One region of the Pandoraea oxalativorans genome, then DNA from elsewhere that is predicted to be linked to it. Evidence: predicted binding sites of a transcription regulator. Region 1 holds the regulator's gene; each other region holds the start of a gene.
What was found. The regulator LexA, encoded in region 1, represses DNA repair genes until DNA is damaged. The targets are predictions, from matches to a motif close to ACTGTATNNNNATACAGT.
Positions count from the first base shown of each region.

Region 2: a site for LexA is predicted at 6,341-6,358, ahead of MB84_RS01620 (ATP-dependent helicase). Genes of this name have one in related genera too.
Region 3: a site for LexA is predicted at 4,538-4,555, ahead of recA (recombinase RecA). Genes of this name have one in related genera too.

Region 1 covers NZ_CP011253.3:2,292,029-2,300,211, reverse strand. Annotated here, with positions in the region: gene MB84_RS10385 (efflux RND transporter permease subunit) at 1-2,126, shown strand, start outside; gene MB84_RS10380 (copper-binding protein) at 2,123-2,482, shown strand; gene lexA (transcriptional repressor LexA) at 2,688-3,341, shown strand; gene MB84_RS10370 (hypothetical protein) at 3,547-3,969, shown strand; gene MB84_RS10365 (enoyl-CoA hydratase/isomerase family protein) at 4,124-5,236, opposite strand; gene typA (translational GTPase TypA) at 5,397-7,220, opposite strand; gene MB84_RS29850 (hypothetical protein) at 7,219-7,428, shown strand; gene MB84_RS10355 (MarR family winged helix-turn-helix transcriptional regulator) at 7,529-8,038, shown strand; gene MB84_RS10350 (efflux transporter outer membrane subunit) at 8,174-8,183, shown strand, end outside.
Region 2 covers NZ_CP011253.3:356,589-364,771, forward strand. Annotated here, with positions in the region: gene MB84_RS01590 (sensor histidine kinase) at 1-904, shown strand, start outside; partial or broken gene MB84_RS01595 (cysteine desulfurase family protein) at 1,047-2,204, shown strand; gene MB84_RS01600 (catalase) at 2,459-3,928, shown strand; gene MB84_RS01605 (hypothetical protein) at 3,999-4,532, opposite strand; gene MB84_RS01610 (hypothetical protein) at 4,535-5,107, opposite strand; gene MB84_RS01615 (DUF72 domain-containing protein) at 5,305-6,243, opposite strand; gene MB84_RS01620 (ATP-dependent helicase) at 6,498-8,183, shown strand, end outside.
Region 3 covers NZ_CP011253.3:4,781,592-4,789,774, forward strand. Annotated here, with positions in the region: gene sucD (succinate--CoA ligase subunit alpha) at 1-530, opposite strand, end outside; gene sucC (ADP-forming succinate--CoA ligase subunit beta) at 616-1,782, opposite strand; gene MB84_RS21075 (DUF2889 domain-containing protein) at 1,779-2,459, opposite strand; gene recX (recombination regulator RecX) at 2,768-3,313, opposite strand; gene recA (recombinase RecA) at 3,418-4,482, opposite strand; gene MB84_RS21090 (response regulator transcription factor) at 4,685-5,374, shown strand; gene MB84_RS21095 (sensor histidine kinase) at 5,388-7,001, shown strand; gene MB84_RS21100 (MFS transporter) at 7,173-8,183, shown strand, end outside.

The sequences.
Region 1 (8,183 bases):
TCGTCATGCGCTATCAGGGGGTGAACGCCAACCTCATGTCGCTTGGTGGCATCGCCATTGCCATCGGGGCGATGATCGATGCCGCCATCGTCATGATCGAGAACGCGCACAAGCATTTCGAAGCGTTCGCGCATGCGCATCCGGGCGAGACGCTAAAACCATCGCGACGATGGGCACTCGTTGCCGAATCCGCCGCGGAAGTCGGCCCTGCCCTGTTCTTCTCGCTGCTGATCATTACGCTGTCGTTCATCCCTGTCTTCTCGCTCGAAGGACAGGAGGGCAAACTCTTCTCCCCGCTCGCGTTCACGAAGACGTACACGATTGCCGCCGCTGCCGGGCTGTCGGTGACACTGGTGCCGGTGCTGATGGGCTACCTCGTTCGCGGACGCATCCCGCAGGAGGCCGCCAACCCCATCAACCGGGTGCTGATGGCAATGTACCGTCCGCTGCTCGAAGCGACATTGCGCCGCCCGTGGATCACGCTCGGCGCGGCGCTCGTGGCGCTGGCGGTCACGGCGATCCCCATCTCCCGGCTCGGCGGTGAATTCATGCCGCCGCTCGACGAAGGCGATCTGCTGTACATGCCGACGGCGTTGCCGGGGATCTCGGTGCAGAAAGCGTCCGAATTGTTGCAGCAGACCGACCGGCTCATCAAGACGGTGCCCGAAGTGCAGACCGTGTTCGGAAAGTCGGGGCGCGCCGACTCAGCCACCGATCCCGCCCCGCTGGAAATGTTCGAGACGACCATCCGGTTCAAGCCGCGCAGTCAATGGCGTGCGGGCATGACGCCGCAGAAGCTGATCGACGAACTCGACAGCCGTGTGAAAGTCCCCGGGCTGTCGAATGTCTGGGTCCCCCCTATCCGCAACCGTCTGGACATGCTCTCGACCGGCATCAAAACGCCCGTGGGCGTAAAGATTTCGGGACCGGATCTTGCGGGGATCGACAAGATCGCGTCGCAAATCGAGGCGACGGTGAAGCATGCGCCGGGGGTGACGTCCGCACTCGCGGAACGACTGAACGGCGGACGTTATGTCGACGTCGATATCGACCGCCTTGCCGCTGCGCGCTATGGGCTGGCGATTGCCGACATTCAGGCCGTCGTCTCGTCCGCAGTTGGCGGCGAGAACGTCGGAGAAGTCATTGCGGGGCGCGAGCGCTTCCCGATCAACTTGCGCTATCCGCGTGAATTCCGCGACTCGGTAGAGACACTGCGCGACCTGCCGATCGTGACGGATCGCGGGGCACAGATTCGACTCGGCGACGTGGCGACACTTCGGGTCGAAGACGGGCCACCGATGATCCGCAGTGAAAACGCTCGATTGTCCGGGTACGTCTACATCGACCTGCGCAACACCGACCTGCAAACGGCTGTCGCTGGCATGCAGCGCCTCGTCGCCGAAAAAGTGGCCGTGCCGCCCGGGTATTCGATTGCATGGTCGGGGCAGTTCGAGTACCTCGAACGCGCAGCGGCCAAGTTGCGCACGGTGATCCCGATCACGCTCGCGGTCATCTTTGTGCTGCTCTTGCTGACATTCAACTCGGCCGTCGACGCGCTGATGCTGATGTCGACGATTCCCTTCGCGCTCGTTGGCGGCTTCTGGCTGATCTGGGGGCTGGGGCATGCGGTGTCGGTGGCAACCTCCGTGGGCTTCATCGCGCTGGCGGGGGTGGCGGCGGAATTCGGCGTTGTGATGCTGCTGTATCTGCGTGGTGCGCTGGACCGGCGACTGGCAAACGGCGCGACACCCGACGAAGCGCTGATCGTCGAGGCGATTCGCGAAGGCGCGGTCCTTCGCGTGCGGCCGAAAGCCATGACAGTCGCGGTCATTCTGGCCGGCCTCATCCCGATCATGATCGGCCACGGCGCAGGGTCCGAAGTCATGCAGCGTATCGCCGCCCCGATGGTCGGGGGCATGGTGACCGCCCCCCTGCTGTCCATGTTCGTCATTCCCGCCGCATGGCTGCTGTTGCAGCGGCGGCGCCTGCGGCGCGCGGTGCCACCGCTGGCGCCCCGGACAGCCGGTCTGTCAGATGCGCCGCATGCCGGCCCGTCCACAGTTGTCCCCTCTGTTGTTCCACACGGCACCGACGTGCCGTCCACTTCCTCTGGAGAAATGCAATGAAACAAGTCCTGATCGTTTCCGGTGTGCTTTTGGCTGGCTGGGGTGCTTCGGCATCGTCCGCATTCGCAGCCGGCGATTCAAGCCATATGGGCAACATGGCGATGCCGGGCAAACCGGCCGTCGACACCAGTGCCGACAGCGCGTTGACCGACGCGACGGTCAAGAGCATCGATACGTCGACCGGCATGGTGATGCTCGCGCACGGCGCGATGGCCAACATCGCCATGCCCGCCATGACGATGGCCTACAAGGCGAAGGATGCTGCCATGGCCAGGAGCGTGCATCCGGGTGACAAGGTGCGGGTGCGCGTGGAAAACGTCGGCGGCACGCTCATGATCGTTCGCATGGACAAGTAAGCGCCACGGCAGCCGCGCGACGAGCACCGGGCTTCCATGACGGGAAGCCCGGTGTTCCGGGGCGCGACGGCCCTCAAGGATTGGACGGACCGTCGTGAGACGGGCATGTCTAGCGCAAACTTCATGCAGTACATGAAGTTTTCCCTTGCGTTTTTGCAAACACTGTACAAAAATACAGCCACCTGTGCTTCCATACAGTGATGCCATGATCAAACTTACCGCCCGTCAACAGCAGGTCTATGAACTGGTTCAGCAAGCGATCGAGCGCACCGGCTTTCCGCCGACGCGCGCGGAGATTGCCGCAGAACTGGGCTTCTCCTCCGCCAACGCCGCCGAGGAGCACCTGCGGGCGCTGGCGCGCAAAGGCGTGATCGAGCTGGCCGCCGGTCAATCGCGTGGGATTCGCCTGAAGCGTCTGGACGACGCTGGCGGCACGCATCAGTTCACACTGCCGCACATGGGCCTCATGCAGTTGTCGCTGCCGCTCGTCGGCCGTGTCGCTGCAGGCAGCCCGATCCTGGCGCAGGAACATATCGAACGCAACTTCCAGTGCGATCCGAACATGTTTGCGCGTCAGCCCGATTACCTGCTGAAGGTGCGCGGAATGTCGATGCGCGACGCGGGCATTCTCGACGGCGACCTGCTTGCCGTGCAGAAGGCGGCCGACGCGCGCGAAGGTCAGATCGTCGTCGCACGCATCGGCGACGACGTGACCGTCAAGCGTTTTCACCGCGTGAAGGGCGGCGTCGAACTGATTGCCGAGAACCCCGATTTCGAAAACATCAATGTCGACGAAGGCAGCGGTGATTTCGCGCTGGAAGGGATTGCGGTCGGTCTGATTCGCAACAACGATCTATGAACGATCAATGAGCGGCCGCTGACGGTCGCTCATCGCGAACCGGGGTAGCGCGACACTGCGGCTCGCCCCACTCCCTGAAGATTTGCATTTGATTGCGCCGGGCTGGGTCCGGCGCCCGTGCCCTGCTGCGCCTACGATTCGTGAGACGAGCGCCATTCGCAGCGAGACACGTCCCTCTGACCCGCTTTGAAAGAAGGATCGCATCATGGCTCGACTCTTTGGTTTGCTGCGTACGTCTCTCGGTCAATCGCCTGTGCGCGTGTCGTCGCAAACGCGACTCTCTGCGGTGTACGGTCTCTCCGCGCTGTCCGGACCGTTTGCGTCGGCGCCTGCCATCGCCCGCTCCTATACCGTACCCACGCGCACGCGCACCACCACGCTGCCGCGCACCATTGCCGCCGCCGTCGCGTCGGCCACCCGCCGGGGTTGCCCCGCCGGGAAAGCCGTGAAGGCATTGCGCAATGTTCGGGAACAGCAGGCGCGTCGTGAGGTGCAAGACACGCAGGAAGGTCACGATGTGCGCGTTTATCGGGACAGGTCGCACATCGTGATGGTCGGCACGTTCGCCGACATCTGTCGCAAACTCGATCAGGCCGTTGGCGAACAGTTCTGCCAGGCGGCGGTTTGACGATTTGCACCGGCCCTTCAGCTCATTGGCTCGTTAGCTCGTTAGCGCGTTGCGCGAAGACGAGTTGAAGCCAGCACGGCACTCCGGTGCGTGCGGCTTATTCGCGACGACTCGCAGTCAAGCTCGCTTGCGTTGTGAAACGCACTTACCGGGGTCACTGCCCCAGCGTAAGCAACGGATGATCGGCACCGCAGCGCTCGCCGTCGAAGAATCGCGCGACGTCTTCCGGCGTCACCGCTTCGATGCTCGCGTGTTGCCAACGCGGCTTGTGGTCCTTGTCGATCACCATCGCGCGAATGCCCTCGACGCCTTCGGCCCCGGTGCGGCCGTCGAGATTGAAGACGCTGCGCATCATCAACCACTCTTCACGCAGTTCGTCCGCGAGCGACAACTTGCGGGCACGACGCACCTGCTCAAGCGCCACGCACGTCATCAACGGCGAACGCCTGGTGCGCAGCAGGTCTTCCGTCTCCTCCGCCCAGCCCGAGTATTCGCAACGTGCTTCGAGTTTGAGGCCCTTCAGAATCGCAGGCATGTCTGCCAGACCGAAGTGCTCGTCGATCACGCTGCGTAACGGCGCGAGCTTACCGGGTGCGAGACCGGCAGGTGGCAGACTTTCGCGCGCGAACGTGCGCGCCGCGTCCAGCACTGCATCGCTATCCTGCCAGTCGCCATTGGCCAGCCGGTCGCACAACTCGGGCAGCGACGCGCGCGGCACGACCACGTCCGCCAAACCGATTTCACACGCATCGACTGCGCCGAACACGATCCCTGTGGTGCCAAGGTACTCACCGAGGTGCCCCGCGAGATTCGCAAGGAAGAACCCGCCGCCGACATCCGGGAACAGACCGATGGCGGTCTCGGGCATCGCCATGCGCGTCGCCTCCGTGACGATGCGCAACGTCGCCCCTTGCGAGATGCCCATGCCACCGCCCATGACCACGCCGTCCATCAGCGCGATGTACGGCTTCGGATACGACGCGATCGTATAGTTGAGCCGATACTCGTCGGTGAAGAAATCCATGATGTCGGTGCGACCCGCGCTGATAGCCTCATGGAAGTAGCGAATGTCACCGCCCGCGCACAACCCCTTCTCGCCCTCGCCTCGCAGTACGACACCCAGCACCGTGGGATCGTCGCGCCACTGATCGAGCGCGAGAGCCATCGCACGAATCATGTCATGCGACAACGCATTGAGTGCCTTCGGGCGCGTCAGCGTGACGAAGCCGATACGGCCACGGATTTCGGTTCGAACAAAATCGGTCATGTCAGACAAGGACTCCGGAAACGTCAACGGATGGGGGGATGAAAGTTCTGGGCCAACAAAAGCAAAAAAGCCGGCGCATGGCACCGGCTTTTCTTCCAACGGACGGATCCCGCAGCGCGACGGACTTGCCATCCGTTGCACCGCGCTGCCATCGCCGGCTTTACTTCTCTTCGCGCGAGGCGCGCTTGCGCTCGTGTTCGATCAGGTGACGCTTGCGCAGGCGAATCGTCTGCGGCGTGACTTCGACCAGTTCGTCGTCGTCGATGAATTCCACGGCGTATTCGAGGCTCATCGCGATCGGCGGCACCAAGCGCACAGCTTCGTCGGTACCCGACGCACGCACGTTCGTGAGCTGCTTGCCCTTGATCGGGTTGACCACGAGGTCGTTATCGCGGCTGTGAATACCGATGATCATGCCTTCGTAGAGGGCGTCACCCGGCTTCACGAACATGCGACCACGATCCTGCAACTTCCACAGTGCGTAGGCCACGGCATCGCCGTTGTCCTGCGAGATCAACACGCCGTTACGACGCTCGCCCAGCGAACCATCCTTGACCGGTGCGTAGGCATCGAAGATGTGGCTCATCAGGCCCGTACCACGCGTCATCGACAGGAAATCGCCCTGGAAGCCAATCAGGCCACGCGCGGGAATGCGGTACTCAAGACGCGTACGGCCACGACCGTCCGACACCATGTCCAGCATTTCACCCTTGCGACGACCGATTTCCTCCATGACGCCGCCCTGGTGTTCGTCTTCCAGGTCGATGGTCAGCATTTCGTACGGCTCGTGCCTCACGCCGTCGATTTCCTTGATCACCACGCGCGGACGCGACACGGCCAGTTCATAGCCTTCGCGACGCATGTTCTCGATCAGAATCGTCAGGTGCAGTTCGCCACGGCCCGACACTTCAAAGACCGAGTCGCTGTCGGTGTCCTTCACACGCAGCGCCACGTTGTGATTGAGTTCCTTGTCCAGACGGTCGCGGATCTGACGGCTCGTCACGAACTTGCCTTCACGGCCGGCGAGCGGCGACGTGTTCACGCAGAAGTTCATCGTGAGCGTCGGCTCGTCGACGGTCAGCAGCGGCAGCGCTTCCGGCGTATCCACGTCGCAGATGGTCACGCCGATACCCACGTCTTCAATACCGTTGATCAGCACGATGTCGCCGGCTTCGGCGCCTTCGTCCGACATCACGCGCTCCAGACCCTTGAAGGTCAGCACCTGATTGATCTTGCGCTTGAGAATTTCACCGTCCGGGCCCGAACGCATCACCACTTGCTGGCCCGGCTTGACGCGGCCACGCGTGATACGGCCAATACCGATACGGCCGACGAACGTCGAGTAGTCGAGCGAGCTGATTTGCAACTGGAGCGGCGCGTCCGGATCGGCATCGCGAACCGGCACGTGTTCGAGGATCGCGTCGAACAGCGGCTTCATGGTGCCTTCGCGAACGTTCGAATCGAGGCTTGCGAAGCCGTTCAGGGCCGAAGCGTAGACGACCGGGAAGTCGAGCTGTTCGTTGGTGGCGCCGAGCTTGTCCATCAGATCGAACGTCTGGTCGATGACCCAGTCCGGACGTGCGCCCGGGCGATCGATCTTGTTGACCACGACGATCGGCTTCAGACCGAGGCCCAGGGCCTTGCGGGTCACGAAGCGCGTTTGCGGCATCGGGCCTTCGACGGCGTCGACGACCAGCAGCACGCTGTCGACCATCGAGAGCACACGCTCCACTTCACCGCCGAAGTCCGCGTGTCCCGGGGTATCGACGATGTTGATGTGCGTGCCTTCGTACTCGACGGCGCAGTTTTTGGCGAGGATCGTGATGCCGCGCTCTTTTTCGATGTCGTTCGAGTCCATCACGCGTTCAGCGACTTGCTGGTTTTCGCGGAAGGTGCCCGACTGGCGCAGCAACTGGTCGACGAGCGTGGTTTTGCCGTGGTCGACGTGCGCGATGATGGCGATATTACGGAGAGCGCGGGTCATGAAAGGGGTGCTCGAAAAAGCCTTTGAGGAATCCGCGATTCTACCACTTGCGCATGTCTCGCGTCATGGCCTTTCTGCATTGCAACAACGGCATGCACCATCGATGCACCGATTGCCTCACATTCGTCACGAAACCTACCGAGGATTCGTCTCCCTCCGCGTGCCCGCATTCTCGATGCAACGCATCCATTTAGAGCGTTCCATCTAATTTCGACCGCAATATTTGCCTAGACAACTATTGCATCGACTTGAAATTAATTAAGTAACCGCTATAATCGTGACAAGTCAACTATTGCAGCTGCACGAAAATGTCCGACCCTTCCGTCACTTTCTCCGCGACCGCGCCGACGTCTCAGCCGGACGCACCGCAAGCCGATCCCCCGCGTAACGGTTACGACATCGACGATTCCCTCGGGTATCTCGTGGCACGTGTGCGTCAGTTGATCATGGCGGAACTGACGAAGGAAACCTCGCAGTACGGCCTCACCAGCACGCAGGCGACCATGCTTTACAAGGTGGCGTCCGGCAAGAGCAAGACGGCAGCGGATCTCGCCCGTGACTACTGCATCGATGCAAGCGCGGTCACCCGCCTGCTCGACCGGCTCGAAGCGCACGGATTGCTCGTTCGCGAGCGCAGCAAGACGGACCGCCGCACCGTGAACCTGAGTGCAACGGAGGCGGGCAATGCGATGGCCGACCGGATGCCCGACATCTTCACGCGTGCGGCCGACCATCTGATGCGCGGTTTCAGCATCGAGGAAATCGGGTTTCTGAAGAGTCTGCTGCGACGGGTGATCGCCAACGGCGAGAGTGGATGACGGCGCGAACGCCTGCCCTCCGAATTGCCCCGATTCCCGTTCAGAAAAGTTTGCCGAGTCCACTATTGCAAGTCCTCGTCAGCCCCTGATTCCCGATTACTGTCAATACAAGACTTCACTCGTAAAGGTTTTGCGATGAAAGCGG
Region 2 (8,183 bases), 1.9 Mb from region 1:
TCCGCTCAACCGACTGTCGGCCAAGGTCGCCGCGCGAGAGGAGGACGACACCACGCCGCTCGAGAACGTCGACCTGCCGACCGAAGTCAAGCCGCTCGTCGAGTCCATCAACCAGTACGTGGGACGGGTGGGGCGCATGCAGGCGTCGCGTCAACGCTTCTTCGCGGACGCCGCCCATCAGTTGAAGACGCCGCTGGCAATCATCCAGGCGGAGTCCGAGCTGACGCTGCGCGAGTCCTTGAGCGCACAGGCGCGTGAGCGCGTCGAACGCCTCAATCAGGCGGTGAAACAGGCGGCGAAGAGCGTGCGGCAGTTGCTCTCGCTGTCGCGTCTGGAAGCGGAGGACGGCCCGCCCGTAGCGATGGTGCCGACCCGGCTCGATGAGGCGGCGCGCAGCGTCACACTCGACTGGTCGCCGGTGGCGCGCTCGCGCGGGATCGATCTCGGCTTCGAGAACGATGGCGCCGTGATGGTGCTGGCGCAACGTGAGTTGCTCGCCGAGTTGTGCGGCAACCTGATCGACAACGCCATTCGCTATGCGGGGGATGGCGCGACGATCACCGTGCGCACGCGGCGCGGTGGGCAGGCGGGCCGTGGAGGCGGTGCGGACGTTGCAAACGTTTCGCAAGCGTCGAATGGCGGGCACGACAACCTGGACGGCCCGGCGCTTCAAGTCGTCGACAACGGCCCCGGCATCCCGGCGCACGAGCGCGACGCCGTGTTCGAACGCTTCTATCGTCGCGAGTCCGCCGCGCTCACCCAATCTACCGTCGACGGCTCCGGTCTCGGACTCGCCATCGTCAAGGAAATCGCGCGCAAACATCACGCCGTCGTGACGCTGGGCGAAGCCCCGGGGGGAGGTCTGGAAGTCACCGTCCGATTCCCGGCAAACGAGACCGCCTAACCTTCGAAGGATGAAATTTCCTCTTTATGCTATTCCGTGGGAAGGATATTCCATGAAGCCGCATAACGAAGGGTAATTCTGCAAGCCTTTTCCCCGTTGCCGCGCGTACGATCGACGCACTCTTTTTTGGCGGGGGCCCATCATGCGCGAGAACGAAACACTTCACTACTTCGATTACGCTGCGACAACGCCGGCGGACGCCTCCGTCATCGCGGCGATGGCCGACTGTCTGGGCATCGACGGCGTGTTCGGTAATCCCGCGTCCAGTTCGCATTCCGCAGGTGTGAGCGCCCGCCGTCTTGTGGAGCGCGCGCGTTCGCAGGTCGCATCGCTGATCGGTGCCGATGCGGCCGAGATCGTCTGGACGTCCGGCGCGACCGAATCGAACAATCTCGCGCTCAAGGGCTATGCAGAGTTGGGACATGCGCGCCCGCATCTGATCACCAGCGTGCTCGAACACAAGGCCATTCTCGATACGATGGCGAGTCTGGAAAAGCGCGGTGTGCCCGTCACCTATGTGAAGCCCTCGACGACCGGCGAGATCACGGCCGACATCGTGGCGGCGGCGCTGCGTCCGGATACGGGGCTGGTGTCGGTCATGCTCGTGAACAACGAACTGGGGACGCTGACCGACGTGGCGGCCATCGCGAAGGTGGTGCATGCGGCAGGCGCACTGCTCCATGTGGACGGCGCGCAGGCGCTCGGCAAGACCCCCATCGACGTGAAGGCCATGGGCATCGACATGCTGTCGATGTCGGCACACAAGGTCTATGGCCCGAAGGGCATCGGTGCTCTGTATGTGAGCAAAGACGCAATTTCGCGCATCGCGCCGCAAATGCACGGTGGCGGTCACGAGCGCGGTTTGCGCTCGGGCACGCTGGCGACGCATCAGATCGTCGGCATGGGCACGGCGTGCGAGTTGGCGATGCAAAACATGACGGTCGACACCGTTCGTATCGAAGCGCTGAGCCAGCGTCTGCTCGACGGTGTGCGGGGCCTCGATGGCGTGGTGCACAACGCCGCGAATGCTCGCCGCATTCCCCATACACTCAGCCTGACGATCCGCCACCCCGGTTTCTTCACGTTCATGCTCAACGCCAATCTCGCGGTGTCGTCCACGTCGGCGTGCAATTCGGCGTCCGGGCAACCGTCGCACGTGCTGAGCGCCATCGGTTTGGACAGCGAAGCGGCGAGGCGCACCGTGCGTCTGAGTCTTGGACGATTTACTTCCGAGGCGTCCGTCGATTTTGCGATTGCGTGCTTCGCGCGCGTGGTTTGCCAGTGCCGCGCGCTGGCGGCGTAATACCGTTGGGGGCATCGCGGTTAGCGCCTTCGGTGCCTGACGGGTTTTCCACGCTGTAGACCTCGCGACAGGCGGGGTGAGGGACGTAAGAATAGGCAGAGACGGTTGATCCAACGCAAGTCGACGAATATTCAATGCGCCGGATGCCAGGGAGTGCATTTCGCCGTCTTGTATTATGCTTTGAACGACTTGCGATATTGCTGACTCCTATTCTTTCCCTCTCCCCACCCACCTTCATGTCGGAGGTATGTATGAGCAAAGAGAAAGACCGTCCGGACACCGGCTCGACGACCGGTGCCGGTGCACCGGCGGCAAGCGACCGAAACACGCTTTCGGTCGGCGCGGATGGCCCGCTCCTGTTGCATGACGTTCATTTCCTCGAACAAATGGCGCACTTCAACCGGGAGAAGGTCCCCGAGCGCCAGCCGCACGCCAAGGGCGCAGGTGCCTTCGGCATTTTCGAAACCACGGAAGATGTGAGCCGTTACACCAAGGCGTCGCTGTTCAAGAAGGGCGCGAAGGGCGACATGCTCGCGCGTTTCTCCACGGTCGCGGGCGAAGCCGGTAGTCCCGATACCTGGCGCGACGTGCGCGGTTTCTCCCTCAAGTTCTATACCGACGAAGGCAATTACGACCTCGTTGGCAACAACACCCCGGTCTTCTTTGTCCGCGACCCGATGAAATTCCCGCACTTCATTCGCAGCCAGAAGCGTCTGCCGGACTCGGGCCTGCGCGACAACCACATGCAGTGGGATTTCTGGACGAACAATCCGGAGTCCGCGCATCAGGTGACCTACCTGATGGGCGACCGCGGTTTGCCGCGCACCTGGCGTCACATGAACGGATATGGTTCGCATACCTACATGTGGGTTAACGCCAGTGGCGAGAAATTCTGGGTCAAGTATCACTTCCACACGCAGCAGGGCATGGAGTTCTTCTCCAATGCCGAAGCCGCGACCATGTCCGGTCAGGACGCCGATTTCCACCGTCGCGATCTGTTCGACGCCATTGCGCGTGGCGACAACCCGAGCTGGATCCTGTCGGTGCAGGTGATGCCGTACGCGGACGCGAAGCAGTACCGCTTCAATCCCTTCGATCTGACGAAGACGTGGTCGCACAAGGACTATCCGCTGATCAAGGTGGGCAAGATGACGCTCAACCGCAATCCGGAGAACTTCTTCGCGCAGATCGAGCAAGCGGCGTTCTCGCCGGGCAACACCGTGCCGGGCATCGGTCTGTCGCCGGACAAGATGCTGCTCGGCCGTGCGTTCGCCTATAACGACGCGCAGCGCAATCGCATCGGCACCAACTTCCACCAACTGCCGGTGAACCGCCCGAAGGTGCCGGTGCAGACGTATATGTTCGACGGTCACATGGCTTACGAACATAGCGGTAACGCCCCGGTGTACGTGCCCAACAGCGGTGGACGTCCCTACGCCGATCAGACAGGTGCGGCCGAAGACGGCTGGGAATCCGACGGCGCCATGGTCCGCAGTGCCTACACGCTGCACAAGGACGATGACGACTTCTCGCAGCCGGGCGACCTCGTGCGTAACGTGTTCGACGAAGCGGCCCGTACGCGTCTCGTCGAAACGGTCTCCGGTGCGCTGCTCGGCGGTGTCCGCAGTCCGGTACTGGAGCGCGCGTTCGACTACTGGAAGCAGGTCGATCCGGATGTCGGCGCGCGGATCGAGCAGGCGGTGAAGGCTGGGAAGAAGTGACGCGCAGTTGGTAATGCTGTATCGATGCCGATGACGGCGAGTGACGATGCTTTGCATCGTCCTCGCTTTTTTATGTGAAAGGTTTCTCGTCGAGCTGGGTAATCCGCTTGAGGATTCGCTGTGCCGTGGGCGTCGCGCGCAACAGTTCACGAGTCTTGTCATTGAGGCGAGCAATGATGCCGTCGACGGTTGTCCCGGCTTCCCGTATCGCTCGATCAGGCTCATAGGAACCAATTAACTGGAGCCGGGACGTGGCCCTGTCGCGAAAGATGGCTTCGAAGATTTCCGGTGTCTCGAAGAGCATCCATTCAAGCGCGGGCGCTACGACCTCCACCTCGAATCGTCGCTCCGACGAATACAGAGACAGCATCTCCTCTGAATCGCCCTCCATGTCCAGTATCAGTTCCTCATGATAGGTATAGGCGTTGCGAATCAGCAGAAGTTGTAGTTCGTTCTCCCGGAGGATTGGGGCGGCATGGCAGTCGGCGAGCGTCTGACTCTTGCTCAGATAGAATATCGACGAGTCTACAACGTGTTGCGGTAGCCAGGCTTTGAGAAGCTTTGCGCCGTCCGATGATGGGCACACGATATTTCGCTTCAACATAGTCACGCTCCGTTGTGATCTTGTGAGATGCGGCAATGCGTAGCATCTTCTATGCACGCACGAAGCTTGCTTTTCAGCGCTTCGCAGAAGTCCTTTCGACGGACACAATGGTCGATGTCGTGACCGGTCCAGCACAAGATGGTTGATGGTTTGGTGAAGTTGATCAACGCAAGCGTTGATCGACTGAATTCTCCCGTGGTGAACAGACAGCCGATCAGCGCAGAAGGACGCCGCGCGAGTTGTCCTTGCAATTTCGCAATGGGACCGTATGCCAACTTCCGGCTCGCCCGACTTGCGGGCGTCGAATAGTCTTTGCATTCAATCATCGCGGCAATGTTGGCCACGTACACGACCCCGTCGATCTGTTCAACGTTCTTTGTTCCAAGAAGGTCGACGCTGTAGGGCCATCTGACTTGTGCCCCGCTCAATTCAAACCCCTTCAGCACCAGATACTCAAGCGCTTTTCCGGGGTCCCATCCGGGCGTTGAGCATTGCTGGACTTTCTGCCACAAATCGCCGATATCCTCCCACCCGTAATCCCTCACCCGTTCGACATATTCCCTGTCCGCCACCATGCTGTCCTCCGTGAATCTGAGGGCGATTCTAGGGGCGCGGGCCGGGCAGAAGTGGCAAGCGGTCGATTTATCGGAATTCGCCGATCGGGTTCGGCATTTCGTCCCAAGAAATGTCACTTATGGAGAGTGCGCGCGCTTCCTGATCGCATCGCCACTGCGGCACGCAGGTGGCACGCCTCCGGCAAAGCGCTTCGTCCTTAACGCAGGCGAGCCAGATCGGCGAGTGCGCGTTGAAACGCAGACGCGTTCTTCATCCCCTGATCTTCGTGATTGGTGTTGAAGAGCACGTGGGTGTCGTCGGCGAGCGCGGCGATCCGTTCGACACGCGCTGAAATGTCGATCAATTCACTCGCGCTGTACTCGTAGACGAAGCGACCCGATGAGGCTGTTATGCTCCCGCGGTTCCATGCAGCGGCATTGCGTCCGTGCAGACGCACGACGCACAGGTCGTCGCGCGTCGTGGCCCACACGGCGGGCACGGTGTTGTCGAACCCGGCGGGGCTGTCGACGATGGTGTGCGCCGCGCCCGTCTCGCGCAGCATGGCGAGGGTGGCCGCCTCGCGCGATGGCGTATCGAACCAGCTGCGGTGGCGAAATTCGATCGCGTGGCGCTCGCCGTCTAGTCGTCGCGCCGTCTCGAACACGAGGGCACGTCCGGCGCGGTCGTTCTTCACCCTTGGCGAGAACTGGAAGTGGATGGCCGTCAGTTGCCCGCTTTGGCGCAACGGCTCGACGCCTTCGAGATAGCGTCGCCACAACTCGTCACGCAACTCGACGGGAAGGTCGGCGGCGGCGATTTGTGCGCTGTCCGGCGATGGGCGCTGGTGTTGAGCGTCACGTGACGGTAACGCCTGCGCGATATCGGACGGCAACGCGGCGAGGGGCGTGTTGTGCCCGGTAAAGGCGCGAAACGCCTTGATGTGAAAGCGAAAGGCGGGGGGCGTGCGCTGTGTCCACCGCCAGGCGATGTCGGCGTCGGGCAATCGGTAGTAACTGCTGTCGACCTCGACTAGATCGAACTTCGATGCGTAGTGGCGCAGGCGCGCGGCCGGGGTATCGACGCCCGGTGGGTAGAACCGTCCGCACGCGATGAGCGTGGGATCGGTCCAGGACGACGTGCCGGTGCGGATTGTCATAGGGGCCGTGGGCGGGGGGCGGGCTGTCGAAGCGGGTGACAGCGAGGATTCATCCGAATTTCGCAAGGGGCTCGATGGGCGCAAAACCCATCGTTATAATGTATAAATATACAGTACTCTTTGAGCGTACCTAAACCCGATCGATGCCAGCGAGGCGCTGCGCGGCCTAGCTTGTTTGCTTGCTTTTGCCCTTGCTTTAGCCCCTATTCCTGTCGGTCATCGACCGTTTTACAGCCGTTCATTCGCCAACCCGCATGTCAGAACACCCGTCTGCCGCCGCCCGCGATCCGTGGGCCGAACTCAACGACCGTCAGCGTGAAGCCGTCGACTTCGGTGTAGGCGACGATGGCGCACCCGGCGGTCCGTTGCTCGTGATTGCCGGGGCGGGGTCCGGCAAGACGAGTACGCTCGCGCACCGGGTCGCGAATCTGATCGTGCGCGGCGCAGACCCCAACCGGATCCTGCTGCTCACCTTCTCGCGACGTGCCGCCGGGGAGATGGAGCGGCGCGTGGGGGCCGTATTGCAGAAGGTGCTGGGGTTGTCGTCGACACAACCGCCGTCGCTGCCGTGGGCAGGTACGTTCCATGCGATCGGCGCACGGTTGCTGCGCGATTTCGCGCCGCGTATCGGGCTATCGGACGCGTTCACCATCCATGACCGCAGCGACGCCGAGGACCTGCTCGGGTTGGTCCGGCACGACCTTGGTTTTTCCGCGACGCAGTCGCGTTTCCCGCTCAAAGGCACGTGTCTGTCGATTTATTCGCGCGTGGTGAACAGTCAGGCGCCGCTGGCCGAAGTGCTCGCCAGGCATTTCCCTTGGTGTGCGCAATGGGAAGCGCAACTCAAGCAGCTTTTCGGCGGTTATGTCGACGCGAAACAAGCGCAGCACGTGCTCGACTACGACGACCTGCTGCTGTATTGGGCCGAGACGATGGGCGCACCGGAACTAGCGCGCGAACTCGATGCCCGCTTCGATCATGTGCTCGTCGATGAGTATCAGGACACCAATCGCTTGCAGGCGCAGATTCTTCTCTCGATGAAACCGGACGGGCGCGGCCTGACCGTCGTGGGCGACGACGCGCAATCGATCTACGCGTTTCGCGCGGCGACGATCCGCAACATCCTCGATTTCCCGGGCCAGTTCGCCGAGTCGGCGCACGTGGTGACGCTGGAGCGCAATTACCGGTCGACGCAGCCGATTCTCGATGCGTCCAACGCTGTGATCGCCGAGTCGAACGAGCGTTATGCGAAGGCGTTGTGGACGGACCGGGCATCGGAGCGACTGCCGCAACTCGTCAATGTGAGCGACGAATCGGGGCAGGCGCGCTGGGTCGCCGATCAGGTGCTGGCGCAACGTGAGACCGGCACGCGACTCACGCAACAGGCCGTGCTGTTTCGCACGGGCAGTCACAGCGCGGCGCTGGAGCTGGAACTCACGCGTCGCAATATTCCCTTCGTGAAGTTCGGCGGGTTGAAGTTTCTCGAAGCGGCGCACGTGAAGGACATGCTGTCGATCCTGCGATGGGCGCATAACCCGGCGAGCCGGTTGTCGGGTTTTCGCGTTGCGCAGTTGGTCCCCGGTATCGGGCCTGTGAGCGCCACGCGGTTGCTCGATGCCATGGCGCAGTCCGCGACACCCGCGCAGGTGCTGGTCGAGTTCAGGCCACCGTCGGGTGCCGCGACGCAGTGGCGAGCGTTCGTCGAAGTCTTCATGACGCTGCACGACGCACGGCTGGCGTGGCCGGCGGACGTGGACCTGGCGCTGCGCTGGTACGCACCGCTGCTCACCCAACGTTTCGACGACGCCGTCGTGCGTCAGGCCGATCTCGAACAACTCGCGCGTATCGCCAACACGTACGGCTCGCGCGAGCAATTCCTGACCGAGCTGACGCTCGATCCACCCGACGCTACGAGTGCGCAATCCGGTCCGCCGCTCCTC
Region 3 (8,183 bases), 2.5 Mb from region 1:
TGGCCCAGACCCAGAGCGGTCAGCTGGCCCACAGCTTCGTACGTCAGGGTGCCCGAGCGCGAGACCACGCCGATGCGACCCTTCTTGTGGATGTGACCCGGCATGATGCCGATCTTCAGTTCGTCCGGCGTGATCACGCCCGGGCAGTTCGGTCCGAGCAGCAGGGTCTTGCGACCTTCGCGACGCATACGGTCCTTCACTTCGATCATGTCACGCACCGGAATGCCTTCCGTGATACAGATCGCCAGATCCAGGTCGGCTTCGACGGCTTCCCAGATGGCGGCAGCAGCGCCTGCGGGCGGCACGTAGATCACCGACACGGTCGCGCCGGTCTGCTCCTTGGCGTCCTTGACCGAACCGTAGATCGGAATGCCTTCGAAGTCTTCGCCAGCCTTCTTCGGGTTCACGCCAGCGACGAACGCGTTCTTGCCGTTCGCGTATTCGCGGCACATACGGGTGTGGAACTGGCCGGTCTTGCCAGTAATACCTTGGGTGATGACCTTGGTATCTTTGTTGATCAGAATCGACATTGCTTGATTTCCTTCGTCCTGTTGCCTGACGGTGTGCGCTCAGCCTTTCGGGAGCGGCACGCCGCAATGGCTTCGACTGTTCTGGTTACTTGCCTGCGGCAGCCGCGACAACCTTCTGGGCAGCTTCTTCCATGCTGTCCGCAGAGATGATCGGCAGACCGGATTCGGCGAGCATCTTCTTGCCCAGGTCTTCGTTCGTGCCCTTCATGCGCACGACGAGCGGCACCTTGAGCGACACAGCCTTCGACGCCGTGATCACGCCTTCGGCGATCACGTCGCAGCGCATGATGCCACCGAAGATGTTGACCAGAATGGCCGTCAGGTTCGGGTTCTTCAGCATGATCTTGAACGCTTCGGTCACCTTCTCTGCCGTGGCGCCACCGCCCACGTCCAGGAAGTTGGCCGGCTCGCCGCCGAACAGCTTGATGGTGTCCATCGTGGCCATGGCCAGACCGGCGCCGTTCACCAGGCAGCCGATGTTGCCGTCGAGCGAGATGTAGGCCAGATCGAACTTCGAGGCTTCGACTTCAGCCGGATCTTCTTCGTCCAGATCGCGGTAAGCGACGATTTCCGGATGACGATACAGGGCGTTCGAGTCGAAGTTGAACTTGGCGTCCAGTGCCGTGACGGTGCCGTTCTTGCTCACGTTCAGCGGGTTGATTTCGGCCAGCGAAGCGTCCGTTTCCCAGAAGGCCTTGTACAGACCTTGCAGGATCGTGCGCGCTTGCGGCACCGAACCTTCCGGCACGCTGATCTTCTTGGCGAAGTCGTCGGCTTGCGCGTCCGTCAGGCCAACCGACGGATCGATCACAACGTGATGGATCAGTTCCGGGTGCTTTTCGGCGACTTCTTCGATGTCCATGCCGCCTTCGCTCGAACCCATCATCACGATCTTCTGCGTGACGCGGTCAACCACCAGGCTGACGTACAGTTCGTTGTTGATGTCGGCGCCTTCTTCGATCAGCAGGCGATTGACCTTCTGACCTTCCGGACCGGTCTGGTGCGTGACCAGTTGCATGCCGAGGATCTGGCTGGCGTATTCACGCACTTGCTCGATCGTCTTGGCAACCTTCACGCCGCCGCCCTTGCCGCGACCGCCTGCGTGAATCTGGGCCTTGACCACCCAAACCGGACCGCCGAGTTCTTCGGCTGCCTTCACGGCCTCGTCCACGGAAAACGCCGGAATGCCGCGGGGCACCGCGACTCCGAATTTCCGGAGGATTTCCTTGCCTTGATACTCATGAATCTTCATGCGTGATTCCCTTCTTGCTGAGTTGGAAGTTTGGGTTCGAGCTTGCGAGTCGAGGCCTCATCGCGCACCGCTTCTGATGTGACGGGCGTCGTGGGCTCGTTCGCTCGATCGTTTGCGCGGCCGTTGAACCAGCGCGGGTAAAACCGGCGCACCGCCTCGCCATCAAACCGCAGGGCGTGACAATGTCCGAGTTGGAAAGGAGGTGCCGAATTATCGACATCCGTGGCCGCTGCCGTGTCGGGGGTATCAATCACCACGCCGGCAAACGCCTGAATCGCTGCCGTCGGCAGGACACTGCAAAGTTCTGTGAGATGGGTACAGCCCGCCGCGCCGCCGAGGCGCTCGCGAACCCCGCGCCGGAAGCCGTGCCGCAGGTTAAGACCGATCAATTGACGATATTCGGGGCCGATCTGATCGCAAATACCGGGATAAGGCACCCAATCGGAGACGGCCTCGGCGTCATGCACTTCGAAATCCTCATCGATCGTCAACCGCAGCCATAGCTCGTGGATCGGCGTACCCTCCTTGCGAAGGCCCGTTGCCAATGCAAAATCCCGATCCTTGTGATCGGTGAGTCGGGCTTCGATGTCCCATAGGCCATCCTCGCGCGAAAACGCTTCAACAGCGATCGTGCGACGGTGACGCAAGGTACGAGGGGCAGGCGCGGAGAGCGGCATGCGGAAGTGTGCAATGCATGAACGCAGAAAGATCTTGATTCTAGCATAGGCGACAGCGCCGTCTGCCGCAGCGCAGCAGAAGCCCGTCGCATAAGGCGGAATTACCCGACCCATCGGTCGGATTATCAAAATTCCGAGTGACAGGCGCGCATGGTGCGACGCCATAACGCGATAAGCGAGACGCCATGCGTCACACGAGATTCATCGTCGTGTCACGCGAGCATTCACGCGGGTTGCGTGAAGTCTCACACGGCGACCGCTTCGCCGATGAATGCGCACGCATCCATAACGAAGTGATGGCATCGGTGTCAGACGTCGTCCAAAAACTCATCCGCACCTCGCACGATTTTGCTGATAACGGTACGCGAGAAACCACGTGCTGCCAGAAAACGCATCTGCTTGGCGCGCGCTTCGGGCGTTGCCGCGACTTCGCCGAACTTCTTTTGCCAGACGGCCCGCGCGCGGGCGAGTTCGGTCTCCCGCAATTGTTCGGAGATCGCGGCGACGGTTTCGGCGTCGACCTGATGCTGCTTGAGCTCACCGACGATACGCGTCGTGCCCATACGCGAGGCGCGCCGGTTCACCACGCTTTCCGCGAACCGCTCATTCGACAGCCATCGTTCCTGCTCAAGCGCGTCGAGCACACGATCAAGCGCTTCGGGATCCTCGGCGTCCGCGTAAGGCGTGAGCTTGCGACGCAGTTCCGCCCGGCTGTATTCGCGACGTGCCAGATAGGATAGCGCGCGCCCTTTCAGACTCAGCGTCGGCTTGCGAGACCGCTTGACCGCGACGGCCTCGTCGCCCGGTGGGGGCGGCGGTGCATTCGGATCACGGGGAGGACGTCGATTGATCATGAGTTCATCGTAGCGCTGCTTTGCGCAGCAAGAATGCAAAACGGCAGCGCGACACCATAGGGCTTCGCGCTGCCGCTCCAACAACTCAGACGCCAATCAAACGATCAGGCTTCGTCTTCTGCTTCGATCTCACCGGTTTCGTTGATCGCCGTCACGCCCAGCGATGCACGTACCTTGTTCTCGATCTCGTGGGCAATTTCCGGATTTTCGCGCAGGAATTCACGCGCGTTGTCCTTGCCCTGACCGATCTTCTCGCCGTTGTAGCTGTACCAGGCGCCGGCCTTCTCGACGATCTTCGCGTTGACACCCAGATCGATGATTTCGCCTTCGCGCGAGATACCCTGACCGTAGAGAATGTCGAAAATCGCTTCGCGGAACGGCGGCGACACCTTGTTCTTGACGACCTTGACGCGGGTTTCGTTACCGACCACCTCGTCGCCCTTCTTGATCGAGCCGATACGGCGGATGTCCAGACGCACCGACGAGTAGAACTTCAGTGCATTACCGCCCGTCGTCGTTTCCGGGTTACCGAACATGACGCCGATCTTCATCCGAATCTGGTTGATGAAGATCACCGTGCAGTTCGTGCGCTTGATCGTACCGGTCAGCTTACGCAGCGCCTGCGACATCAGACGTGCCTGAAGACCCGGCAGCGAATCGCCCATCTCGCCTTCGATTTCGGCCTTCGGCACCAGTGCCGCCACCGAGTCGATGATGATGAGGTCGATCGAGCCCGAGCGCACCAGCGCATCGGCGATTTCCAGGGCCTGTTCGCCCGTGTCCGGCTGCGAGATCAGCAGTTCCGGCACCGAGACGCCCAGCTTGTTGGCGTAACCGACGTCGAGGGCGTGTTCTGCGTCGATGAACGCGCAGGTGCCGCCGATCTTCTGCATTTCCGCCACGACTTGGAGCGTGAGCGTGGTCTTACCCGACGATTCCGGGCCGTAGATTTCGATCACACGGCCGCGCGGCAGACCACCGACGCCCAGCGCGATGTCCAGACCCAGCGAGCCCGTGGAGACGACCTGGATGTCCGCTTCGACCTCGCCGTCGCCAAGACGCATGATCGAGCCCTTGCCGAATTGCTTCTCGATCTGCGCGAGGGCGGCGGCGAGCGCCTTGCCTTTCTCGGCCGACAGATTGGCAGACCCTTTCTTGCTTTCTTCCATGAATCGTCCTTTGATATGATGAGCGAGACGGCTCGAGTGAGGCGTGACTGCCGGTACTGTATAAAAAACCAGTGCTCTTTGCAAGTGCCTGTTGTCCGAAAGCGCCGAAACGACAAAAAAAGCCGCGAACCACGCGCCGCAACATCACAGGAGACACACCCGTGCCGTCAGGCATTGGTGCCTACACAAGCCTATCACGCCCATGCGAATTCTCATCGCAGAGGATGACAGCATTCTGGCCGACGCCCTGACCCGCTCGCTGCGTCAGGGAGGCTACGCCGTCGATCACGTCAAAACGGGGCTCGAAGCCGATTCCGCGCTGTCCGCCCAGACGTTCGACCTGCTGATTCTCGACCTCGGTCTACCTCGTCTTCCCGGTCACGAAGTCCTGCGCCGTCTGCGCGCCCGCAATTCCCACCTGCCCGTTCTGATCCTGACCGCGTCCGACAGCGTCGACGCCCGCGTGAAGGGCCTCGATCTCGGTGCCGACGACTACATGGCCAAGCCGTTCGCCCTCGCCGAACTCGAAGCGCGCGTGCGGGCACTGACCCGCCGCGGCGCAGGTGGCGGCTCGACGGTGATCCGCCACGGACCGCTGAGCTTCGATCAGGTCGGTCGCACCGCCTATATCAACGAGCAGATGCTCGATCTGTCCGCGCGCGAACTCGAATTGCTCGAAGTGCTGCTGCTGCGCACCGGACGGCTCGTCTCCAAGGAACAGCTCGTCGACCATCTGTGCGGATGGGGCGAGGAGGTGAGCAACAACGCCATCGAGGTGTACATGCACCGGCTGCGCAAGAAGATCGAGCCGAGCGGTGTACGCATCGCCACGATCCGCGGGCTGGGATATTGTCTGGAGAAGCCGGCAGCGGCCCCCGCCAACGCAGCATGATCGGGCTCGTCCGATGCGCCTGAGCTTTCGTCACCCCCATCGCGCCGCGCCTGCGTCGTCGGACAACGCGTCCCACGCCGATCAGGACGACCCGCGCCACCTGTCCGCAGACGTCGCCGACCCCTTCGACCCTTACGCCGATCCCTTCGTACGTCCGGGCTTCGGCGCGCCCTTGGAGCGCGAGGCCGAGCCGCCGCCGCGCTCGCTCTTCGGCGAGATCCTCGACTGGATGCTCGCGCCGTTGCTGCTGCTCTGGCCGATGAGTATTGCGGTGACGTATCTCGTCGCGAAATCGATTGCCAACGGCCCGTTCGACCGCGCGCTGGAGACCAATACTTACGTTCTCGCCCAGCAGGTTCATTCGGATCGCGGCCAGGTCACGCTCGCGCTGCCCATGCCCGCGCGCGATCTGCTGCGCGCCGACGCGACCGACAACATCTACTATCAGGTGCTCGGCGCGAAGGGCGAACTCGTGGGCGGTACGGCAGAGTTGCCGCTGCCTCATGAAGACGACCGTCCGCAACCCGGAGTGGTCCAGTTTCGCGACGAAACCGTAGGCGGCAACGACATTCGCGTTGCGTTCACTTATGTCGATCTGCCGCGCATGCAGCCACCGGGCAGCATGGCGCTGGTACAGGTCGCGGAGACGCTCGACAAACGCAGCCAGTTGGCTAACGAAATCATCAAGGGCGTGATCCTGCCGCAGTTCGTGATTCTGCCGCTGGCCATCGTGCTCGTCTGGTTCGGACTGTCGCGCGGTCTTGCGCCACTGCATGCGTTGCAGGAGCACATTCGCGCGCGCCGTCCCGACGATCTTTCGCCACTTGAAGCGCGACAGGCACCGCCGGAAATCGCGCCGCTCGTCAATTCGCTGAACGATCTGCTCGGACGCCTTGAGCAGAACATGAAACTCCAGCAACGCTTCATTGCAGACGCTGCACATCAGCTCAAGACACCGCTCGCAGGCCTGCGCATGCAAGCTGAACTGGCGTTACGTCAGACATCTCCCGACGAACTGCGCCGCTCGCTCTCGCAAATCGCGATGAGCTCCGAACAGGCCGCGCGTCTCGTCAATCAGTTGCTCGCACTTGCGCGCGCCGAAAACAGTGCGAACGACGCTGCCGCCTTCACGCCGCTCAACCTCAGTCTGCTTGCGCGCAGCGCCATGCAGGACTGGTTTCAGGCAGCCTTCGCCAAACGCATCGACCTCGGCTTCGAGGAGCCGCCGTTTCCGGTGCATCTGTCCGGGCAGCCGGTAATGTTGCGCGAGTTGCTCAACAACCTGATCGACAATGCGATCCGCTACACGCCGGCCGGCGGCAAGGTGACGGTGCGGCTGCGTCACGAGGCGTCCGACGGCTTCGTGCACCTGGAAGTCGAAGACACAGGGCCAGGCATTCCTGCGGCGGAGCGACCGCGCGTGTTCGAGCGCTTCTATCGCATTCTCGGCAGCGACAGCGACGGCAGCGGACTGGGTCTCGCGATCGTGCGCGAAATCGTGCAGATTCATCGTGGCGATGTGAGCGTGCTCGATCATGTCGATGCACAGCACCCCGAAGCAACCGGCACACTCATTCGAGTGACGTTACCGCTCGCCGAGGTGCCTATCGAAAACCCTCATGCGTGACGTAAATCCGCTAAATACGGCCAATTTTCGACCAAAGTCGAGGGTAAGTCCCTAGCCACGTAAGGTTCGAGTCAGTTTGGCGTCAGACGGCGGTAAGGTTGTCCTCCAATAATCAGTTGCAACGGCCCGGGTGCGTCCCAGGGGCGTGCTTACATTACAGGAGACAACCGCATGGCTACTACAACGGCAGCCACCACCCATGCGCCGATGACCAAAGAAGAACGCAAGGTCATCTTCGCGTCGTCGCTGGGCACGGTGTTCGAGTGGTATGACTTTTATCTGGCCGGTTCGCTGGCCGCGTTCATCAGCCGTCACTTCTTCTCCGGGATCAACCCGACGGCGGCCTTCATCTTCACACTGCTGTCGTTTGCTGCGGGCTTCGCGGTGCGTCCTTTCGGCGCCATCGTGTTCGGTCGCATCGGCGACCTCGTCGGTCGTAAATACACGTTCCTCGTCACCATCACGCTGATGGGTCTGTCGACGCTGGTCGTCGGTCTGCTGCCGGGCTATGCGTCCTGGGGCATCGCCGCGCCGGTGATCTTCATCGCCATGCGTCTGCTGCAGGGCCTGGCTCTCGGCGGCGAATACGGCGGTGCTGCCACGTACGTTGCGGAGCACGCACCGCATGGCCGTCGCGGCTTCTACACGTCGTGGATTCAGACGACCGCGACGCTGGGTCTCTTCCTCTCGCTGCTCGTGATTCTCGGCACCCGTATGGCGATGGGTGAAGAGGCGTTCGGCGACTGGGGCTGGCGCATTCCGTTCATCCTGTCGATCGTGCTGCTGCTCGTGTCGCTGTGGATTCGCCTGCAACTGAGCGAATCGCCGGCCTTCCAGCGCATGAAGGCAGAAGGTAAGGGATCGAAGGCACCGCTGAAGGAATCGTTCGGTCAGTGGAAGAACCTGAAGATCGTGATTCTGGCGCTGGTCGGCTTGACTGCGGGTCAGGCCGTCGTGTGGTACACGGGCCAGTTCTACTCGCTGTTCTTCATGACCCAGGTGCTTAAGGTCGACGGCAACACCGCGAACATCATGGTCGCGCTGGGTCTGCTGATCGGTAGCCCGTTCTTCGTGTTCTTCGGCGCACTGTCGGACAAGATCGGTCGCAAGCCGATCATCATGGCGGGCTGCCTGCTGGCTGCGCTGCTGTACCTCCCGATCTTCAAGGCGCTCACGCACTAC